Regions from separate parts of the Pontibacillus sp. HN14 genome, predicted to be linked through region 2. Evidence: riboswitches for the same ligand, from Rfam matches in the RefSeq annotation. Region 2 holds a riboswitch; the other holds the start of a gene.
What was found. A riboswitch is a leader RNA that binds a small molecule or an ion and turns the genes downstream of it on or off. The one in region 2 is predicted to bind preQ1.
Positions count from the first base shown of each region.

Region 1: it holds a riboswitch for preQ1, as region 2 does, so the genes downstream of both, queC (7-cyano-7-deazaguanine synthase QueC) here and queF (preQ(1) synthase) in region 2, are expected to answer to the same signal.

Region 1 is NZ_JAJOLR010000006.1:188,308-196,368, reverse strand. Features, by position in the region: gene LQ226_RS17310 (ATP-dependent helicase) at 1-674, opposite strand, end outside; gene LQ226_RS17305 (aminopeptidase) at 799-2,037, opposite strand; gene LQ226_RS17300 (BCCT family transporter) at 2,416-4,047, shown strand; gene queE (7-carboxy-7-deazaguanine synthase QueE) at 4,154-4,870, opposite strand; gene queD (6-carboxytetrahydropterin synthase QueD) at 4,867-5,337, opposite strand; gene queC (7-cyano-7-deazaguanine synthase QueC) at 5,343-6,008, opposite strand; PreQ1 riboswitch class I at 6,104-6,148, opposite strand; gene LQ226_RS17280 (STAS domain-containing protein) at 7,109-7,951, shown strand.
Region 2 is NZ_JAJOLR010000007.1:13,575-21,635, forward strand. Features, by position in the region: gene acsA (acetate--CoA ligase) at 1-290, opposite strand, end outside; gene aldA (aldehyde dehydrogenase) at 512-1,960, opposite strand; PreQ1 riboswitch class I at 2,104-2,148, shown strand; gene queF (preQ(1) synthase) at 2,214-2,711, shown strand; gene tatA (twin-arginine translocase TatA/TatE family subunit) at 3,211-3,402, opposite strand; gene LQ226_RS17755 (GMC family oxidoreductase) at 3,429-5,141, opposite strand; gene LQ226_RS17760 (gluconate 2-dehydrogenase subunit 3 family protein) at 5,157-5,906, opposite strand; gene LQ226_RS17765 (hypothetical protein) at 6,076-6,675, shown strand; gene LQ226_RS17770 (site-2 protease family protein) at 6,677-7,189, opposite strand; tRNA gene LQ226_RS17775 (tRNA-Arg) at 7,327-7,399, opposite strand; gene LQ226_RS17780 (deoxynucleoside kinase) at 7,610-8,061, shown strand, end outside.

The DNA.
Region 1 (8,061 bases), on a different contig from region 2:
TTCTCCAATACACGCGGGTACTCACCGAAAAGAACGAGTGTGAAATTTAGAAGATCATCGAAATCAAGGCCATATACCTTCTTTTGTTTCTTTAAGTAGGACAGAATAATTTTACGGTCCAGATCCTCTACCCGTTCTGGGTCCAGTGTTTTCTCTCTTGATATCAGGTCAAAGACATAGCCAGTATCTGCTTTCATCTCACCAATCTTTTTTAAGATCCTAGCAAACTTATGATCATTCACTTTTAAGCCAAGCTCTTCGTAGATTTCTCTTAAGATCGACTTTTGATCTTCCGTATCCAGAATAAGAAATTGTTTCGGGTAAAATAGATGGTGAATGTCTTCCCGCAATATACGTACACAAAAGCCATGATACGTACTAATATACCCCGTATCACGTTCTCCTCCGACTAACTTCTTCACTCTTCTTCTCATTTCTTGTGCTGCTTTGTTCGTAAATGTGACACAAAGCAAATTAGAGGGCTCAAGCCCTAATTCACTCACTAAATAGGCATACCGATTTGTAAGAGTCCTCGTCTTCCCAGAACCAGCTCCAGCTATAACTCTTACAGCACCTTCAGTAGTCGTAACCGCCTTTTGCTGCTGTTCGTTCAGCCCATTAAAGATTCCATCCACTTCCATATCGATACCTCCGCACAGAACGTTTGTTTGCACACCATTATACCAAACTTCTCTCTACTTTAACCATTGGAAAAGAGAAACCACCGATGCCAAAAAGAATAATGGAGCTTGTAATCAAAAAAAGGAGAGCTCTAGTAGAGCTCTCCTTTTGAATAGGTTACGAAAAATCAAATGCCCAGTTTCCATTACGGAAAACAGGTTCTGTTTCACCAGTTGATGTAATTCCATCAATATCTAGTTCACCGGATCCCATCATAAAGTCGACGTGAACGAGACTGTTGTTAACACCATTTTCATCAAGCTGATTGTCGTCCATTTTCGCTCCCCCTTCAATACTGCTAGGGTAAGCTTTCCCTAACGCAAGGTGGCAGGAAGCATTCTCATCGTACAATGTATTATAGAAGATAACACCGCTTTGAGAAATCGGCGACTGATGAGGGACAATTGCAAGCTCTCCTAAGTGACGAGCTCCTTCATCCATATTCAACAACTGTTCTAGCGTGCTATACCCTTGTTCAGCAGTGAAATCGACCACTTTCCCATCTTTAAAAGTTAATGAGAAGTTTTCTATTAAATTTCCACCGTAGCTAAGAGGCTTTGTGCTTGTCACAGTTCCGTTTACACCATATTTGTGAGGCAGGGTAAACACTTCTTCGGTAGGCATATTAGCGTTGAACGAAATGCCTTGCTCAGACTTAGAAGCGCCACCCTTCCAGATATGCCCCTCTGGTAGTTCTACCTCAAGATCCGTCCCCGGTGATTTATAAATAAGCTTTTTAAATTGCTTTTTATTAAGATAATCACGTGCTTTCCCTAACGTTTCGTTGTGTTCATCCCACGCTTTTAAAGGATCCTCTTGGTCTACACGCGTAATCGTAAAGATCTGGTCCCAAAGCTTAGAAACTGCTTCTTGTTCTGGTACATCAGGAAACACCTTTTTAGCCCATTCTGGATTAGGTATGGCGACAATTGACCAAGTGATCTTGTCATTCATCGTGTACTTTCTAAAGTTCTTCATCGCTTCTCCGCTTGCTTTACTAGCAGCCGCAATTCGAGAAGAATCAATCCCATTCAGGTTATCAGGATCCGTTGAACGAATAGACAATACTGCAGCACCATTTTCTGCAAAGTAGTCATATTGATCTACTTTCCATTGAGGTACTGTTTCTAGAACATCTTGTGACGCATGTTCGAAATAAAGGCGTTGCAAGACGTCATCAGCCCAATTGATGTGAACATCTTTAGCACCAGCTTCATACGCTTTCTTAGCTACAATTCGCGCAAAATCAGCACCATCAACAGGAGCATTCAACATAAGAATTTGATCTTTCTGTAAGTTTACCCCTTTATGTATGGCTAATTCCGCATACTTTTCTAACTGTTCATTTGTAGGCATATAAGCCCTCCTTTAAAGGTTATGAATTGTTTGACTACTCATAAGCATATCAAATTTGCAGCTCTTTTTGTAACAATATCCCTACCTCTTTCTACTTTTGCAACATCTTACATAACACTATATTTTGTAAAAACATATATTTAAGAAACGCAAACCAACAACGTAGTCATTTACCCGATAAATGTCGAAAGAAATCGGTTTTTTTATATTTTTTTCGACAAATCTAAATCCTTCTTCAACCCAACAATAACGGTAAGTTTGTCCAGTTTGATCATCTCGTTCTTTTTGGATTATTTGAATAGATTGTACAATTTGTTCTGTACAAAAAGTTAGTAATCTATTATGATTAACTATGTACTTTAAAGAAAGGACGATTAGATGAATAAAAAAATAATGGATTGGCCCACATTTGCAGGGGCATTATTCCTACTATTAGCAGTTACCATTCCACTCATTTTATTTCCTCAAAAAGGTCAAGTAGTTGTGGACAAAACCCAAGATTTCATTACCACTAACTTCGGGGTTGTCTTCATGATTGTTGGCCTCGGCATTTTCTTATTCCTCCTCTATGTCGCATTTAGTAAAAACGGTCAAGTAAAACTAGGAGACAAAGGTGAAAAACAAGAATTTAGTAACTTCTCCTGGGCAGCCATGCTTTTCTGTGCCGGTATCGGTTCTAGTATTCTATACTGGGGTACAATTGAATGGGCTTATTACTACCAATCTCCCCCATTCGCCGCTGAAGGTGGCACACAGGAAGCGATTCAATGGGCAAGCGTATACGGCATCTTCCACTGGGGACCAATCGCTTGGGCCATTTATACATTACCTGCTTTACCTATTGCTTATTTCTATTATGTTCGTAAAAAGCCAGTATTAAAGATCAGTGAAGCTTGTCGCCCTGTTATCGGGAAACGAGCAGACGGGCCACTTGGTACGATTATTGATGTTCTATTCATGTTCGGTTTAATGGGCGGTGCTGGGACAACCCTTGCGCTTGGTACACCAATGATCGCACAAGGTATTTCAAGCCTTACTGGAATTGAAGTTACACTTAAACTAAAAGTGGGTATACTGTTAGTTTGTACAGTTATCTTTGCCATTAGTGCATACTCCGGATTGAAAAAAGGGATTAAAGTTCTAAGTGATGTGAACTTATGGTTATCACTTTTCTTACTTGCTTTTGTATTTATTTTCGGACCAACTAAATTTATCTCTGAAACAACGTTTAATAGTCTTGGATTATTAGCAGATAACTTCTTCCGCATGAGTACGTGGACAGAATCGTTTGCTGGTCTAAGCACATTTGCTGAAACGAACTTCCCTGAATCCTGGACAGTCTTCTACTGGGCTTGGTGGCTTGTTTATGCACCGTTCGTAGGACTCTTTATCGCCAGAATTTCCCGAGGTCGTACAATTAAACAGATGGTTCTTGGAACAATGTTATACGGCACGCTTGGAAGCATCTTATTCTTCGGGATAATCGGAAACTTCGGAATGTACATGCAACTAACAGGTCAGTTTGATGTTATTAATGTTTTAAATACTCAAGGGGCACCGGCTGCCATTATTAGCGTTATTGCTCAGCTTCCAATGGCTCCAATTATGATTGCAACCTTCACCGTATTGGCTATTATCTTCCTAGCCACAACATTTGACTCCAGTTCGTATATCCTGGCTTCTGTTGTACAGAATTACGTTGAAGATGAGCCACTACGCTGGAACCGCCTATTCTGGGCATTTGCTCTTTGCTTACTTCCATTAACGTTAATGATTCTAGGCGGATTAGGCACATTGCAAACAGCCAGTATCGTTGGCGGAACACCATTACTATTCATCATGGTGATGTTGGCCTGGTCATTTATGAAAGCTTCGACCGAAGATATCGTAGCCTCTGATGACTATCAACCAAAAACGATTAACTTAGATTCTAAACAAATCAAACGACGCTTAAAACGTAAGAAACGTCTTCAAAAAGAGCAAGAACAAGAAGACTCTCAAGTAAGTTAACCCCCCTATTAATATAGAAAGAAAAGCTGCTCCTGATAAACAGGAGCAGCTTTTTTCTTCATCAAAAAAAGCCGTATCCCTTCACTGGAATACGGCTTTCTACAACCTATACACCTCTTCTATTACCCCATAAGAGCGCATGAACTTGCGGAAGGACGCGCACGCGGTTCAATTCAGTTGAAGCCATCACCTGGTCAATAAGCCATTCATATTTACCAAGTAAATGATGCATCAACTTCGTATCGTCCACTTCTTCTGTATCATCATTCCCTACTTGTACAAAGAACGGAATGTTCGGGTAGCGCTTATGGATTCCTTTGGCATATTCCAAATCTTCTTTATCAAACACGACCACTTTTAAGCTCGTCGTAAGCGGGTTAAGCTCCGCAATAATTTCATCAAGTTTATGCCAATCCGTCTTCATCAAGGAACTTGGAGGTTTAGGCGAGATCGTTAAGTCATCAATATTCTTGAACCAGTCTTGCCACTTGCTCCCCTGCGTCTCAAGGGCCACTTCACACCCATTCTCATGCAAGAGATCAACAAGGGTACCCATATGTTTCAACAACCCAGGATTTCCGCCAGAGATTGTAACGTGATCAAAAGCATCACCACCAACATCTCGTAGCTCTTCAAAGATTTCATCCGCCGTTAATAGACGAATGTCCTCTTTCGCACTTCCATCCCAAGTAAACGCTGAGTCGCACCAAGCACAACTGTAATCACACCCAGCTGTCCTAACAAACATGGTCTTTCGCCCAACAACCATCCCTTCCCCTTGGATGGTCGGTCCAAATACCTCTAGAACTGGAAGCTTACTCAAAGCTCCATCCACTCCCTTCTTGCCTCTGCAAAGCTAGTTGGCGTTTCATAAAGCTTCACAAACTCCACGCGAAGGGATTGTTCATCCTGAGGGATGGCTCCTGCCATCTTCTCATAAATCCACACCACCATATTCTCAGCTGTGGTGTTCATTAAAGGAAGGGTTTCGTTAATATAGCGATGGTCCAGATGAACTTCAATTTGTTCTTTCCAAATTTGCTTAATATCCCCAAAGTCCATTACAATTCCGATTTCATCCGTATACCCACTAATTCCAAACACGACGCGATACGTGTGTCCATGAAGGTTCTTACACTTCCCTTCATAACAATGTAAGTGGTGAGCAGCATCAAACGTAAACTCTTTACTTACCATAACGCGTTTCTTATGATACTTAAGGTCACTACGCTTAATATCCTGGTCAATTTTTTGTAAATCTTCTACGATGCGAAATCCATATTGATCCATAGCCATTATGCGTTCGCTCCTTCTTTTTGTTTCATATAGGTGTCTAAGCCGTTTTGGCGCAATTTACAAGATGGGCACTCCCCACAACCTGAACCTCGCACCCCGTGGTAACACGTTAACGTCCGTTCCTTTACATAAGTTAAAGCATCTAAATCATCCGCTAGTCCCCACGTCTGGGCTTTATCTAACCACATAAGTGGCGTATGAACCACAAACTGATCATCCATCGACAGGTTAAGCGTCACATTAAGCGACTTTATGAATACATCACGGCAATCCGGATATCCACTAAAGTCCGTCTCGCATACCCCTGTAACAATATGCTGAGCACCGATCTGTTTCCCCATTATAGATGCAAATGATAAGAATAATAGATTACGTCCCGGCACAAATGTAGATGGCAAATCTCCATTCTCCCCATCTTTCACTTCAATATCATCACGCGTTAGAGCATTCGGAGCTAATTGACTCAATAAAGACATATCAAGAATCGTATGCTTCACCCCAAGATCTTCCGCGATTTCTTTAGCCACTTCTATTTCTTCATCGTGACGCTGGTTATAATCAAACGTCACCGCTTCCACTTCATCAAAATGCTTCATCGCCCAGAACAAACAAGTTGTACTATCTTGCCCTCCACTAAATACGACTAAAGCTTTCTTTTTATCCATAAAAAAATTCTCCTTTCAATAGAAAAAGAGAATTCTACACACCCATACTTCTTTCCGAACTAAATAAAAAAACCATACCTAAGGAAGGTATAGTTCGATCCTTAGTTTTTTATAGAGGGTGTAGCTAGAACCTCTCCTGCATCACCTGTGCAGATTTACATTCAATTTTATCTTTAACGATTGTAACACACCCCACCCCAAAACGTAAGATGCTTTCTTTCAGTAGAGGCCGTCATGTTTGATGAGTGGTTGAAATGTCTGGGCCCCTGGCGAGCTGTCGAGCCTCCTCGTTCCCGAGACACCCCTAGCTATAATTTTTATAAACGGCCCAATGTCTTCAGAGTGAACGGAAGTGGCAGATATGCTTCATATGACGTGTTTCCGTTTTCTCTAAATATAGCAAAGGTGGTTCGGGAAATTGCGAGACTCCTGCGGCAGAAGGAGCCTAGGGGAGACCCCACAGAGAGCGAAGCGAACGAGGAGGCTTTTAAGGGAATAATGAAGTTCGACTAAGACCGTCACGTCCTGTGACAACGTCGAACGACCCCACCTCGTGTGGGGCCGCGGAAAGCGAGTGATTTCCCGAACCACCTTCCGCTCAGGCTATCGCTAACGGAAACATTCTCTGAAGGCATAAAAAAAGAAAGCTAGCAGCTCGTTTCCAAGGTGCTAGCTTTCTCTTATGGGAGTGGTTTTTACAATTTAGGAGTCTTTTTACAATGCACACGGGGTAAAAGAATCTCCAATTGCACAAAGGGAAAAAAGCCGCCAAACCTTTCTATCTTAACCGGTTAAACATTTGTGGGACACGGAGTTCAATAAGCCAAAGGATATCGTTTTAACCTGGCGCAATCGACGACAACGAAAGGGGGGCGTTTGACGGCTTTTTTATGGGTAAAAGGTGGTCAATGGCGTTTGACCTATACCAATGTACCAAGTTGAAAATGCTTTCAGCAACATAAAATACTCGGAAATCAAGATGTTTTTATTTTCTCAATAATCCAAACAAGAATTATAAGAAATTACTAGTTATTGTTTTCATTCCCCTTTTTGGTCCGATATGATGGAATAAGCACATTTAAGGTGGAGGTGGAAGCCAAATGAATTTATATCATGAACTTCATGATTACATAAAACGTCATACAAATGAAATTACAGACCAATGGCTATATATGAGAGGAGAAGATGTTACTTCCTACTATTCTTCAAAGAGTTCAGCAAGTACAGAACAGTTAAGAGAGGAAAACTTTGAATTGATTCAATCGTTATCTAAAGTTTTCATTTCAGAAAAGACAGACCCAAACCTTGAATTGAAAGATTGGGCAGAACGTATATCAGAGAAACGAGCAGGGGAGCAAGTTCCGATTCACCAAGTATTGGAGCAGTTCTCAAATTTCCGGAAAGTTCTATGGGACTATGTGAAAGGCTTTGCCATAGAAAGTGACCTTTCCCTTGACCAAGCGATGGACATCGGACAAATGTGTAATAATGCGCAAGACTATGTCATCTATCAATTTTCCAAACATTATTACGAAACGAGCATTCGCCAAATCCATACTCAACAACAACTGATTAATGAATTAAGCGCACCCGTTATCCCTATTACAGACCAAGAAGCGATCATCCCTCTTATCGGTGATTTAGATCCTGAACGCACCAAGCATATACAAGAACATACTCTAGCCCAATGCAATCAGCATCCATACGAAACGCTCTTCCTGGATATGTCTGGTGTCCAGAACATTGACACACTTGTTGCTCACCATTTATATCAGCTCATTCAGTCACTCGATTTATTAGGGGTAAAATCAGTAATTTGTGGAATGAATCCAAGAGTTGCTCAAGTGGCTATTCAGCTCGGTATCCATTTCTCAAACGTTCCGATTAAGAGCACCTTATATCATGCACTGGACGAGATCTCCTTCTTCCAAAACAGACACTAACTACAGAACCTAAAGACTCAGGTATAATGATGCTTGAGTCTTTTTTTGCTTTTATTTTCCTTTTTCTTCATATTTTATGGTTTAATTATAACTAGGCGAGGGTAACTATG
Region 2 (8,061 bases):
TCTACCCCGTATTTTTTCAATACATTAGCAAATTGATTACTCGATTGTTTTAAATCTGTAAAAGTCAGTTTTTCTTCCCGATCGGGTGCAGAGTAAATAAGGGCAACTTGATCTGCCTTATCTGGATTTTCAGCATGGCGGTCAATGGCTTCGTACGCGATATTTACTTTCCCTGACGTATGCCAGCTAAAATTGGATTTAGCTTCATCCCAATTAAAATTTTGATACGTTTCCTCATAGTTCTTCATGTTGTAGTTTCCACTTTTGGTTTCAATACGTTGCATGTTCATCCAATCACCTCGTCCCCATTTTGTAAACGATTACAGTCTTCTTTAAAAAAGAAGGTTCGTTTGAAGCTGAAACTATTTAAAAATTCCGTTAATTAATTCTATTGTATGGGATTCACGAATAAATTTAAAGTCATAACCCTCACAATAACTGGAATATACTAGTCAGAGAATGAAAAAAGCCCTGCAAGATAAAATCTCACAGGACTTTTTCCACGTTTCTATTATTTCTTACTGGAGTTATAATCCATATAAACCACTTGCGTTACAAGGAAGTCTTCGACACCGTGCTTACCGTCGGCGCCACCTATACCAGACTTACGAAGTCCTTGGTGATACCCTTGGACCGCTTCCATGTTCTCACGGTTTACATATGTTTCCCCGAACTTAAGTTCATTTACGATACGCATGGCTTCACTAAGGTCTTCTGTATATACAGAAGAGGATAGTCCATAAACTGTATCGTTTCCTTTTTCAATGGCTTCATCAATAGTGGAGAACGTCACAACCGGAATAACAGGCCCAAAGATCTCTTCCTGTACAACCGTCATATCATGAGTAGCATCAGCTAGGATGGTCGGTTCATAGAAGAAACCTTTCTCCTGGTCACCACGCTTACCTCCTGTTACGATACGAGCTCCTTCACTCACAGCACTCTCTACCATTTTTTCAACCTCTTGAATACGGTCTTCACTAATTAAAGGACCTACATCCGCTTCTTTGTCCTGAAGAGGATTTCCGAGTTTTTGATTTTCGAAGGATTTTTGGAGACGATTAATAAACTCCTCCGCTACACTTTCATGTACATAGACTCTTTCAGCATTTGTACAAGCTTGTCCATTATTAATCAGGCGAGATTGCATCACATTTTCTACCGCCACGTCTAAGTTTGCGTTCGCCGTTACAATAGCTGGCGCTTTACCGCCCAGTTCCAGATTAACTTTTGTAATATTCTGCGCAGCCGCTTCCATAACCTTGGTACCAGCACCCACGCTACCTGTCATTGAGATCATATGAACTTTCTCGTGGGTAGCCATGGCATTACCAAGCGTACCTCCAGTACCTGTGATAAAGTTATAAATTCCTTTCGGCAAGTCCATACCATCAATGATCTTAGTAAACTCCGCTGCTGTATTTGGTGTTTGTTGACTCGGTTTTAGTACAATAGAACAACCTGTCACAAGGGATGTAGCAACTTTACGGGCTAAAATAAACATAGGGAAGTTCCACGGAACGATACCTGCTACTACGCCAATAGGTTTCTTATAAACCATGATGTTTTCATTTGGTCGATCACTTGGAACAATTTCTCCCTCTATTCTTCTTGCCCATTCTGACATGTATCGGAAATAATCTATAGCAAGGTCGATTTCCCCACTTGCTAATTCATATGCTTTCCCTTGCTCTTCTTGTAGTAATTGAATAAATGTATCGCGTTTCTCTGCTATTTTATCTCCCATCTCACGTACTGCTTCACCGCGTTTAATAGCGGGGGTAAGTTCCCATTCCTTCTGAGCATGAAAAGCTGCCTCAACAGCTTTGTTCACATCTTCCTCAGTCCCTTTTGGGGTTCTTGAAATAACTTCTTCTGTCGATGGATTTATAATATCAATAAACTCACTGCCTGTAGACTCAACATATTCGCCGTTAATGTATAATTTATGGGGTTGCATGAGAATCCTCCTTAAATGAGTGTTCTCTACAAATTTACCTCGTTATCTAGAAATCAAAACTTTTTAGTAGGTTACTAGCGCGCGTTGACACCTTTGACTCCCCCTTATATACTAAAGTTATTAACAGTATAGGACATTCCGAATTGGGAGAGGTTCTAGCTAAACCCTCTATAAAAAACTAAAGGACGAGAGGTGAATCTTCCATGAGAAGAGCATCCTCTTTTTTTGTTCTTTGAGAAAGTGGTGACCAACTATGGCAGGAAGAAAAGACGAAGAATTAGAAGGAGTAACATTACTCGGTAATCAAGGAACGAGTTACTCATTTGATTACGACCCAGACGTATTAGAGTCATTTGATAACAAACATCCACAGCGAGATTATTTCGTTAAATTTAATTGCCCAGAATTCACAACACTGTGCCCTAAAACAGGCCAGCCAGATTTCGCAACCATTTATATTAGTTACATTCCAGGAGAAAAGATGGTGGAAAGTAAATCCTTAAAGCTTTACCTTTTCAGCTTCCGCAATCACGGCGATTTCCATGAAGACAGTATGAATATCATTATGAACGATTTAATCAACCTTATGGACCCTCGTTATATTGAAGTATGGGGTAAATTCACACCAAGAGGCGGCATCTCAATCGACCCTTACTGCAACTACGGAAAACCAAACACCAAGTACGAAAAAATGGCCGAACACCGCCTAATGAATCATGATATGTATCCGGAGAAGATTGATAATAGATAGAAAAGCGCAGGCGACTGTTTAGCCCCGTACGCATAAGCAAGCTAACGGAAGTGGCTGAAGGCCACTGGAGTTAGATTGCTTATGACGCTAGGGGCTAGGAGCCGGAGCTAGACACCATAGAAAAGCGCAGGCGGGTTGGTCAGGACCGTACGGATAAGAAAAGCCACGGAAGTGAGCTTGTCTCACTGCAGTGGCTTTTCTTATCTCGCTAGGTCCTACCCGCCGGAGCTAGACATTAGAAAAGCGCAGGCGGGTTGAAGGAAATGAGGAAGTTCGACTAAGAACGTCACATCCTGTGACAACATCGAACGACCCCACGTCCTGTGGGGCCGGAGAAGCAAACTGCCGGAAGTGGCGATTAGCCACTGCAGGTAGTTTGCTTATCTCGCTAGCCTTTACCTGCCGGAGCTAGACATTAGAAAAGCCCAAGCGGTTTGGACAAAAGGAAAACATTAAGAAATAAAAAAGCCAAGTACAAAAGGATGTACTTGGCTTTACATTATTCTTTTTTAGGTTCCTGTAATGATTTAGGTTCCTCTTCATCTTCTAGCAATTCTTTTGTAGACTGTTTAAATTCAGCTAATGTCTTCCCAAACGCTGCACCGATCTCCGGTAACTTTTTGGGGCCGAATAAAATGAGCGACAATACTAAGATGAGCACTAAACCAGGGATTCCGATTTGAGGAAGCATAGGGCTTCACTCCTTTTGTTTAGAAATTAAACGAGAGAACCACCATTTTTACGATATTTCTTAATCCCCTCAGCGGCACGATAGGCAAGTGCGCCTACTGTATCTGTTGGGTTTACTCCTCCATTATGAGCAAATGCTGAAGCTCCTACGACGAATAAATTCTCCGCATTCCAATGCTGCAAGTAGTTGTTTACAACAGAGCTATTTGGATCAGCCCCCATTATGGCACCACCCGTGTTGTGGGTGGTCTGATATGGCACAATGCTATAGTCTGTTAACTCTGGGTTTGGAACCGTCTTTGAGGCTCCCATTTTCTCAGATATTTCTGCAGCCTTTTTAGTAATGTACTTTTGCAGATTCTTATCTTGTTGGGTAAAATTATACGTCATACGTAATAAAGGTAGACCATAGGCATCTTTATAGGTTGGATCAAGATCTAAGAAGTTTTCCTTATAAGGTAAGGAAGCACCTTGAGAACCGATTGTGAGTGTGCGTGTATAATATTTAATCGAATTATTTTTAAACTCTTTCCCCCACCTCGGTGTATCAGGAGGTGTTGGATTATTTGCTATAGGTCTCTTACCTGTTTGCGTAATGGAAACGACTCCGCCATGAATGAAATCAAGATCAGAATGGTCAAAGTTATCCCCATAAAAATCGTTAATCGAAGTACCAAGGGCACCGGCACCCATAAAAGTGTTAAATTGCTCCTCTTCATAAAAACCGGTTGCACCAGGAAGAATCTGATAGCAATAGCTACGTCCCACAACACCTTTACCTGTCTTAGGATCATACTTCTTACCAATATTAGACATTAGCAAGAACTTAACATTATTCATCACGTAAGATGTTAGGGCCACAACCTCAGCAGGCTGGATAAATTCCTCTCCGCTTTGAACATCTACGTATTTCACTCCTGTTACTTTATTTCCATCGTAGATGATTTCTGTCACGTTAGAGTGATAGCGAATTTCATAATTCCCTGATTCTTTAGCGGCTGGAATAACAGAGATCACCGGATCAGACTTTGCTCCGTACTCACATCCAAAACGTTCACAGAAGGCACAGTATTGACACGCATTAATTTGCATACCATATTGGTTCTTGTACGGTTCAGATAAGTTAGCAGAAGGGATTCGATATGGCTTGTACCCCAAATCCTTTGTCGCTTTTGTAAACTTATCTAATGAACGAGTACTTTTCATTGGAGGGGTTGGATAAGGATTGCTTCGCTTTCCAGCCATAGGATTTTCCTCGCCTGAGATGCCACATGCTTTTTCAAATTGATCATAGTAGGGCTCTAACTCGTCATATGTAATGCCCCAGTCCTGAACAAAATAGCCATCTTTAATTTTCCCTTTTCCATACTTCTTCTCAGTCATAGATTTGATTTCAAAGTCATAAGGGAAAAAGCGATAGGTTTGTCCGTTCCAGTGCACACCAGCACCACCTAAATTCTCTCCTAATAAGAAGGAACCTAGTTGACGCATAGGTAGAGCGCGCTGCTTACGATTATTACGGAATGTAAGGGTCTCTTTAGATGTATCCTGCATTAGCTCATAGCGAAGCGCATAACGCAGTTCATCGTGACCATGCAAGTAATCTTCTGTTGACCTTTCTTTCCCTCTTTCAAGTCCTACTACCTTCATACCATCTTTCGCTAACTCTGCTGCTAAAATACCACCTGTCCAACCTACTCCTACCGTTACTACATCAACCTTTGGCAACGTCTTTGCCATATGATCTCCGCCTTTCTATTTATTCAACATAGAATGCAAGCTTTGCGGCTCTATATCTACAAACTTATCGCTCTCGATTTTACCGATATAAGACATTTGGGCACCTGGGAACTGCTTCATCTTCCAGCCTTCCATATTGCGGTTTCCACTATACATTGGATCTGCATAAACTCCTTCAATCGTTGCTGCTCGCATCATCTCAAAGAACTCCGCAGAAGTTGTACCACTTATCTTCACATCATCATTTTCAAAAGCCGTTAAGATCTTATCCTGTTCTTCTGCGCTTAACTCTTGGAAGCTCTTCTCATAATCAGATTGGGCCTTTTCTTTTAACTTCTTAATGCCCACACGGAAGATCTCCCCGCGGTTCATACGAGACTGATATCCTTGTGTAGGCTCGCCCTTGTAGAAAGGACCTTGCATGTATTCTTTAGTATTATTGCCCCAAGGACCTGCAAGTTGATGATCAATAAAGAATGGTACACCTAGCTTAATAGCCCCCGGACCATTTTCATCTTCTGGAAAAATCCGCTCACAGCTTGAAGCTAATACACGGAAGTCATCACGGTTCGTAAAGAACATAAAGGCATCATTGAATTGATCTTCACTTCCACCATTCGTTTGACTATTTTTGGTTTTAGGGTCATCCTCCATTACTTGCATAGTAATCAAACTAGCAATTAACCCTCCACCGACTACACCACCTGCTGCATAACCGCTTTTCTTTAAAAAGTCCCGGCGACTATATTTCTCTTGCTCGCTCATGTGTAGACCTCCCTTAAATGTTTTGTCTTCAGTATTCCTCTAGAAAATACTGTTATACTTTCCAAAACAAAAAAGATACTTAAAAAGTTTTAAGCATCAGTCAAAATATGTTAATATTTTCTATGTTATAGAAAGAAATAAAGATCGTTAGGGTTCAGGGGGAATTCATTTGAAAGCCATGATTGGACAAGATACAAAGCCAATAAAAGTTGGTATGATCGTCATTTTTGTAATTGGGAGCTTCTTCTTTCCACTCTTTCTTGTAATCTTCTTTCAAGATATCTTCTTCTTCTCAAGAGAGCACATTTACTTCCAGCCTTTATTCGCTGCCTATGCCTTTTTCTTTGCGGGATCCATGTTAATGGCTAGTACGGTCGTTTTAGATCTTCTCTACAATTCCAAACGAGAGAATAAAAATTTAAAACACCGACCGTGGATGTTTTTCATCGGTATACCTGTGGTTATTTTAACTTGTGCATTAGGAGTAAATAGTTACTTTTACTTTGATCCAGAAGGACTTCACTTCAATGAAGCTTTCACACTGGAGCGTCATGATATGGAGTGGGGGGATATAGAAGAGGTCATTAAGGTAACAACACGTGAGAACAATACCATTACATTAAAAGAACACGAGTTTATCGGAAAAGACGGAACGCGGTTTACGGTTCAGAATGATCGGGACTTCTTTGACTACCGTAATAAAATTTATGCCTATATAGAAGCAAATGACGTGCCAATGAGGACAATTTTTATTGAGCCAGAGGAGTAAATCAACAGTTTAACTCCTCTTCTGCCCATTTTTCCTTTTGGAAAGTCGCACGCTTCCCATCCTTTAACATTTCAAATACCACTAAACCGTTGCTCGGCTGTCCATCGGGATAACGCATTGGAATCGCATCAAACATAACAAAGTAAATGGAATAATATACAAATAGATTCCAAAACTTCTGTCCCTCTATAAGATCATAATAAATGAGTGCGTTTACGCCAATAGCGGCTAAAATATTAAAAATCATTGGGCCGGCATAGACCAGAATATAGTGAAAGCGTGTATTCTTTTCAAGGCGCTCGAACTGGCACCAGCTATAGAAGAAATAATATTTACGAAAGCATAATCGTCCGATTTGTAAAATCGGCTTTCCACAGCCGATATCTAACGTTTGGTTTTTCGCTTTAAACAAGACCGCGAAGAATAAGTGTCCGATCTCATGAATCATAGACACAATGGGCAATATAATAAAAATGGAAACCATTAAGTACAAGATATCGTATAATCCAAACAAGTTTAATGCCCCCTTCACGGAAAATAATCATGTGAATGGGATTCCTTTTTATCCAAGACATTAAACTAGGAACACTATCCTAAAATAGGAAATAAAAAGAAAAAGCTGTCCAGAGTTGGACAGCTTTTTCTAATAGATGACCCCGGCAGGATTCGAACCTGCGACACAAGGTTTAGGAAACCTATGCTCTATCCCCTGAGCTACGGAGCCATGAATTCCTTTCCCTATTATATAAAAAAAGAACGATTTTGGGAAGTCTCTGCACTCAGCTCAATACATGGTATACAACCAACTGGCACAACCTACATATGGAATCAATTTTAAAGAATATGACCGTTACTTACGTCCAGTGATTATGATAAAATGTAGTTTGTCTGTCTGAACGTATAGAGTAATACTGTTGGCGAAGGAGGAGGAGAGATGGGGAATACTCCCTTTATTGCAGTAGAAGGTCCAATTGGGGTAGGGAAAACATCCCTGGCACAAAAATTAGCCACCCAATTTGAATATACCTTATTAAAAGAAATTGTCGAGGAGAATCCGTTCTTAGGGAAATTCTATGACAACATTGAAGAATGGAGCTTCCAGACTGAGATGTTCTTCTTATGCAATCGATTTAAGCAGTTAGAAGATATCGAAACTTACTATTTAAATCAAAACCGACCTGTGATTTCTGATTACCATATTTCTAAGAATTTAATTTTCGCTGAACGTACACTAAAGGAAACACAATATAAAAAATATGTTCAAATATACGATATCCTCACAAAGGATATGCCTCGTCCGAATATGATTATTTACTTGCATGCCAGTCTAGATACACTCCTAGAACGTATAAGAATGCGCGGCCGTGAAGTAGAGCAAAATATCCA